Regions from separate parts of the Pseudoalteromonas sp. N1230-9 genome, predicted to be linked through region 2. Evidence: riboswitches for the same ligand, from Rfam matches in the RefSeq annotation. Region 2 holds a riboswitch; the other holds the start of a gene.
What was found. A riboswitch is a leader RNA that binds a small molecule or an ion and turns the genes downstream of it on or off. The one in region 2 is predicted to bind cyclic di-GMP.

Region 1 (3,740 bases), 1.1 Mb from region 2:
TTGCTTGGCGACTTTACAAAAAGACACCACAAGGGCAGTTAGAAGAAGCGCAAAGCATTACAGATACAATTGCCCAAGAACAAGCAGCTCTGAGCTGGCAAGATATTCCGCATGTCGATACTTTAAGCGTTGAGCTTGGTTTTCGTTTAGTTTATTTGGCCGATAAGGAAAAAGGCGAGGAACTAGCAAAAACAATACGTGGTATGCGTAAGAGCTTATCTGAACAACTTGGTTTCTTGTTACCTGAAATCAGAGTTAAAGATAATCTAAATCTTAATCCTCAAGAATATAAAATCAAACTAGCGGGAGTGGCCGTTGCGTCTGCTCAACTGAATGCCAAGCAGCTACTAGCTTTAAACACCGGCGATACTTACGGCCAGTTAGATGGTGAACTAACGACAGATCCGGCTTATGGCTTGGAAGCGGTGTGGGTTGATGAGCAAAATAAAGCCAAGGCACTGAATATGGGTTATTCAGTTGTCGACTTAGCCACTGTGATCGCAACGCATATGGGCAAAGTGATAAAAGAGCATTTAGATGAGCTGTTCAGTTATGAGGATATTCAAAACTTACACGAAAGATTAAAGGCTGTATCACCTAGTTTGGCTGATGCGCTTGAAAAGTCTTTACCAATTAACCTGCAACTAAAAGTGATGAGAATGCTACTTAAGGAGCATGTTGCGATTGGTGATATCGTGACTATTGCAGGCACTTTAGTTGACAGTATTGAAGTCACAAAAGACCCGATTCTACTTGCTGCCGATGTACGCTGTGCACTAAAACGTGTGTTAGTAAAACAAGTGATGGGCAGTCGTGACGAATTAGCTGCTTATAGCTTAGATGAAAAACTAGAGCAAACGATGCAGAGTTCGTTAGAGCAAGCAATGCAAGCAGGGAAGGTAGCATTGGATAGTTTTGCTGTAGACCCTAATTTACTTGGCCAGTTTCAACGAGCCATGCCTGTGATTGCTGATGAAATGAAATCTCAAGGTGTTAACCCTGTGTTGATTGTTATTCCGCAGCTAAGACCGTTACTGGCGCGCTATGCGCGTTCATTTACGAAGGGAGGTTTATCTGTACTTTCTTATAACGAAGTGCCTGATAACATTAAAGTTAGTATTATCGGTTCCCTAGGATAGTATGAGGTGTATGAATTTAATATGAATAAATACCCATAATGTTGCTTTTTGGTTTTTTTTATCTATAATCATTAAGAATTAGGTACTTGTTAACTGTTTTATAATAACAGTTACTTAGTTGGAAACACTAAGACAATTAAATGGCAAACTACGCCGAAAGGGTAGGACGCAAAGCTTCCAGTCTAAAACCGCAAGGTCATGATAGTGGGGTTACATTAACTTAGCGGCACGTCTATTCGCCTCTTCAGGCAATTTGTTCCGCTTATTATACACGTTAAAGCTCTTAATTGGGCTGTTTATGATAATTGGAATACGAATGAATAACTCACATCAGCTTGTTAAGGCAACTTTTTTAATTGTTGTAGGCATTATAACTGCTTATGCACTGCCTGTGAAAGCTGAACGCGTAATTACCCAAAATTATGAGCAGGCAACATGGTATGTCAGTGGCGATGCTTTTTATTGCCAGCTTAGCCAGAAACTAGATAGTTATGCACAATTATCGATTATCAGCGAGCCTTCAGAGCCACAGCATCTGGATTTTAAGTGGCTGTTAACTGAGCGTGATATCACGGATGTACAGGTATTTGCTCGTACAGCAGATTGGCAAGATAAACGAGCGATTGCCCCTTCTATACAATTCTTTTCAGCCAATATTGAACAGCAACAGGTTACGTTTAACAAAGGTGTTGCACCTATTTTAAGCGCCATTAAGCAGGGCTACTGGTTAGATACAATCGTCGGGTTTGGTGATGAGCAGCTCAGACTGACTTTTCCTACAACTCATAGCGATAACGCGATTGATCAATATCAGCAATGCCGTGAAAAATTAGCACCTTTGTCTTGGCGACAAGCGAGAGATTATGAAATTAATTTTGACTCAGGAGAGCGTGTTGTTAAACGTGCCGCAGACCTGAGTTATTTAGAGAAACTAGTTCGTTATATTCAACTCGATCCTAAAGTTAAGAAAGTCATGATTGATGGACATACAGACAATGTAGGTTCTCCGCTTGCCAATCGTTTGTTATCGAAAGAAAGAGCAGATGATGTGGCATCCCGACTTATCGAGTATGGGATCGATGCAAAGTTAATTGAAATCAGGGCTCACGGAGGACGCTATCCCGTGGCAAGCAATTCAGATTCGAACGGTCAGTCGTCAAATAGACGCGTCTTAATTCGTCTATTTCGTCAAAAAAGCTAAGGTGTGAGAAGGAATATGGATCAGAAACATCTACTATGGCTTGCGCCAGAACAACCATCACGTGAAATTGAATTGGCGATCAATGATGAGCAGTATCAACTTCTGTACACAGATTCGATCCCCGATGCTATTGGTTATTGTTTGAGTTATCAGCCTGAACTGGTATTAATTGATGCTCAACAAGCACAAATGAACTTGGTTGACTTGGTAAAACTAGTTAAAAGAACTCATCAAGGTGGACAAATTATCACGCTTGTGGAATCGAACCAAGGTGAGCTTGCTTCACAGTCACTTAATAATGGTGCTGTCGACTTTTTACTTAAACCGTTTTTTGCTGATCAACTAAAACTAACCATCCGCAACGCTGATTCTATGAAGCATGGTGTGAGTGACTTAATTGCTGTGTCACTGAAATCACAGCAAGTGCTGAGACTTGCCAATCGTGCAGCACAAACATCTGCAAGCGTACTGATTATGGGTGAGTCGGGCACAGGTAAAGAAAAGTTAGCTAACTTCATTCATCAATCTTCTCCACGTGCAGATAAGCCATTTATTGCGGTTAACTGCGCAGCTATTCCAGAAAATATGCTGGAGTCTATGTTATTTGGTTATAACAAAGGTGCATTTACCGGTGCGGTAGCACAGCAAGCGGGTAAGTTTGAGCTTGCAAATGGTGGCACTATTTTACTGGATGAGATAACCGAACTGCCTTTAGAGCTGCAAGCCAAATTACTTCGTGTCCTACAGGAGCGAGAGGTTGAGCGATTAGGCAGTCATCAACGCATTAAACTCGACATTCGTGTGATTGCAGCATGCAATAAGCCGCTGCGTGAGCAAGTAGAGAAAGGCCTTTTTCGTGAAGACTTATTTTACCGCTTAGATGTATTGCCGTTAATGTGGCCAGCATTACGTGACCGAAGTGACGATATTTTACCATTAGCAAAGTATTTTATTGCTAAATACGGAGATGAGAAGTTTCACTTTAGTCAACAGGCAGAGCAGTTAATGTATAGCTATCACTGGCCAGGTAATGTTCGTGAGCTGGAAAATGTAGTGCAAAGGGCATTAGTGATGGCTCGCGGTGTTGAAATCCAAGCGGCAGATCTAAACCTACCCGAAAACGTTAAAGCACTAACGACAACCAGTGCGTCACAGTTAAAACATAGCAAGAAACAAGCTGAATTTGATTATATTTATGATTTACTTAGCCGTTTCAAAGGACACAGAACCCAAACCGCAGAGGCACTCGGTGTGAGTACCCGAGCTCTTCGATACAAAATAGCCGCCATGCGTGAGTATGGCATGGATATAGACGCAATCGCTTAATTTAAGGAACAGAGTAATGTCACCTATTGAAAGTCAACGCCTTCTGCTTGGAAAAATGACTGATATGCAGCAAC
Region 2 (3,740 bases):
ACATTGCACATACTCACTTTCCACCTATCAATCCTGAGAGTTGGCGAGCTCGTTTTAACAAGCGCTTCTTTAATTTTGTGAATGGTCCGTATAAACGCTTTATTGAGCGTTGTGTTGAATGGCGTTGGTTAGTGTTATTCTCATTTATTGGCCTTTTGATTTTGACATTCGCTTTAATTTCGTCAAATCAAGTACGTGTTGTACCAACACCAAAAGTACCGCATGACTTTCCGCAAATTAATCTGGAAATGAATGAAAATGCGTCTGATATACAGACCATTGAAGCAATTCGTGAAATTGAAGCCATGGTTAAAAAGGTTGATCAAGAGACAGAACGCGAGTTTGGTCACACATTATTACGTGATATTTTGGTCTTTAATCAAGGGCGTACTGAAGCACAAATTTTAGCACCATTGGTAGATGAGGACTTGCGTCCATATAATGCTTTTGAGCTATCGCGACGTTGGCGTGAGCAGATGCCAAACATTGCCGGTGTTAAATCATTGCAAATCTACGACGATGTAAATGGCGGCGGCAATGATGGCGAGTTTGGATACCTGCTTTATGGGCCCGATGTTGATACTTTAAATGATGCGGGTCGTCGCTTTATTCAGTTGCTGCAACAGCAAAAAGGCTTATTTGATATTAGCTCGACAATTGACCCTGCTAGTAAAGAAGTCCAACTTAGCTTAAAACCTGTTGCTTATGATTTAGGTTTAGACCTTGCTACAATTGCCAATCAAGTTGGTGCAAGTTTCTACGGCGGAGAAGCACAGCGTGTAATTCGCCGTGGTGAAGAAGTTCGTGTAATGGTGCGTTATCCTAAATTAACGCGCGAAGCATTTGCTTCTTTAAAACATGCGGTAGTGACGACACCTGCTGGCAAAGAAGTACTGCTTGGTGATGTAGTTGAACTAACTGAAAAGCCAGGGATTAGTTATATTCGCCGTGAAGGTGGCTATCGCACTGTGTATATCTACGGCAGCATTGACGAAGAAACCATAGAACCAGGTGAAGTGGTCAAGCAGGTCGACGATGTACTACTGCCACAGCTCAAAGAAGAATTTCCATCAGTGAAAACTGAATTAGGCGGTGCCATTGAAGAGCAGCAAGCACAGGCGAATGAGCAATTAATGTTTTTCGCTGCGGGGATGTTCTTAGTGTATATCTTACTTGCGGTGCCACTAAAAAGTTATTCACAACCATTGATCGTTATGTCGGTGATTCCGTTTAGCTTGACCGGTGCTATTTGGGGGCATTATTGGTTTGATTTAGATATTAGCTTAATGTCAGGCTTTGGCTTAATTGCTGCTGCTGGGGTGGTGATCAATGACTCTTTAGTTATGACTGACTTTGTGAACCAAGCTCGACGAGAGGGAATGTCAACTCGCCAAGCTGTTATTGAAGCAGGTTGTGCACGCTTTAGAGCAATAACCTTAACGTCAATTACAACCTTTGCTGGCGTACTTCCTATTATGTTTGAAACAAGCTTGCAGGCAAGGTTTGTTATTCCTATGGCAGTGGCCCTTGGTTTTGCAGTGATGTTTGCAACTCTAATTACATTGGTACTTGTTCCTTGTCTGTATATCGTGATGAGTGATGTAGGCCATGTGTTCTTACGCTTTTTCCGTTCAGTGAAAGAGCTCATACCAAATCGACGTGCGGTAAGAGATTAATAACTAAGCCAACCTTCGGGTTGGCTTTTTTATAGCTTATTTGTGACTAGTAATTGCTTGTTATGCATATCTTTCGGTTACATTCTTTTGTTTGATTTGTTTTCAACTGAGGATTATACTCGTTTCAGTTTTTGGCAAACTAACCGAAAGGTTAGGACGCAAAGTTTCCGGTCTAAGGTTTTGATTACAAAACTATGATAGCGGGGCCGCTGAAAAGCGCACATTCTTCGTGCTTTGGATCTATTGCCTCAAACTAAAATTGTATTTATTTTGTACGGCTGTTATTGGATAGTACCTACTAGCTGTTCTTAGGGTGTTACTTTGTTTATGCATATGTCACTGGCTTCTGGAAAGTGGTTGCCGATAGGTTGCTTAAATCATCATACTCAGCTTTTTGTTGGGGATAAGGTGGTCGTGACTTTTTATGATGCACAAGGTGAGTTAGCTGATTTGTCATTTCAGTACCCTATCACTAGCTCTGATGAGGGTGAGCCTCATAATTGGCCTCGTTCAATTGCTGAGCATATAAATGTGCATATGCCCATGATTCGAGCAGGAAAAATAACAGAGCAGGGTCTCATCGTTGCATATCGGCTCAATCAGATTTATGCCTTAGAAAGCACGGGTATAACCCATGTAAAAGTGGCGTTTAACTGTATTGCGAAGTGCGAAAAGAAAATAAAGGATAAAAATCAAGAGTATGATTATGTTTATCCGCAAGCATGCAATGCTTACAGCTCAGGTGTAAAAGTACTACAACCAAAGACTGGCCATATTTATATGTGTAAACCTTGGCCGTATACAGAGTTTTGTCGTGTGAAAGAATCACACAACCCACTCTATGAACCTGGTGTGGGTAAAAGTTGGCCCATGGCATGGCAGCAAGTATCACATTGATAGTTTCCCCCTAAATGCTATTTAGCATTGTTTGGCCCACTCAATTTGAGTGGGCTTTTTTATTTCTGTGTTAGACTCGGGTCATTCGTTTTTAATCGTGGTTTTTCCTGTGTCGCAAAACTCTTATTCTTTGTCTTTATTAACGCCTACTCCTGTAGCTAAAAAACAACCTCATCAACTAACAGCTCATCAATTAACTCGTACTGATAACTACTACTGGATGCGTGATGATGAGCGCGAGAATGTAGACGTGTTGGCACATTTACATGCAGAAAATGAATATTGTGAAAAACAGCTTGCCAGTATTAAACCGCTACGAGAAGTATTATTTAACGAACTAAAAGAGCGGATAGTTAAGGATGATAATACCTTTCCTGTAAAGGATGGCCTGTTCTGGTATCACTCAGAAGTTCGTGGTGATGATGAATATGCGCGCCATTATCGAAGTAGTTCAATCGAAGCCCACGACAAGCAGTTATTGTTAGATGTAAACCAATTAGCCAGTGATTACGAATTTTATGAACTAGGTGAAGTCGCAATTAGTCCTGATGAGCAATTACTTGCTTATTCTGAAGATACCGAAGGCCGCCGTATTTACACCGCGCGTTTTAAAAATATTGCCAGTGGCGAAGTGTTTAGCGATGTACTTGAAAACACGGAAGGGCAAATTGTTTGGGCTAATGACAGTAAAACAGTCTTTTATGTCAAAAAAGACCTACAAACTTTATTGGGTTTTCAGGTGTATCGCCATGTGTTAGGTACCCCACAAGCAGATGATGTTTTAGTGTATGAAGAACAGGATAAAAGCTTTTTTCTGGGGCTTGGTAAGAGTCGAGATGAAAGCTTAATTATTATTGATTTAGCTACGACTGAAACGAACGATACTTGGGTACTTGACGCTAACAATCCCGAGGGAGAATTCAGCGCGTTAATGCCGCGTGAAGAAGGCCATGAGTTTGACGTTGATAAGCTTGGCGATACTTTTTATATAGTCACAAATTGGCAAGCCAAAAACTTCCGTTTAATGACTGCCACAACCGACACAATTGCTACAAAAGAACAGTGGCAGGAGCATACTGCGCACCGTCATAATGTGCTATTGGAAGGGGTCGAAATATTCAATGACTATCTTGTTTTAACTGAGCGAGAGCTTGGTCAAACCCGCTT

Region 1: it holds a riboswitch for cyclic di-GMP, as region 2 does, so the genes downstream of both, LY624_RS04535 (MotY family protein) here and LY624_RS16750 (chitin-binding protein) in region 2, are expected to answer to the same signal.

The regions. Positions count from the first base shown of each region.
Region 1 is NZ_CP090419.1:955,503-959,242, forward strand. Features, by position in the region: gene flhA (flagellar biosynthesis protein FlhA) at 1-1,139, shown strand, start outside; cyclic di-GMP riboswitch class I at 1,272-1,357, shown strand; gene LY624_RS04535 (MotY family protein) at 1,456-2,340, shown strand; gene LY624_RS04540 (sigma-54 dependent transcriptional regulator) at 2,356-3,666, shown strand; gene LY624_RS04545 (flagellar hook-basal body complex protein FliE) at 3,683-3,740, shown strand, end outside.
Region 2 is NZ_CP090419.1:3,564,606-3,568,345, reverse strand. Features, by position in the region: gene LY624_RS16755 (efflux RND transporter permease subunit) at 1-1,676, shown strand, start outside; cyclic di-GMP riboswitch class I at 1,800-1,890, shown strand; gene LY624_RS16750 (chitin-binding protein) at 2,004-2,573, shown strand; gene LY624_RS16745 (S9 family peptidase) at 2,683-3,740, shown strand, end outside.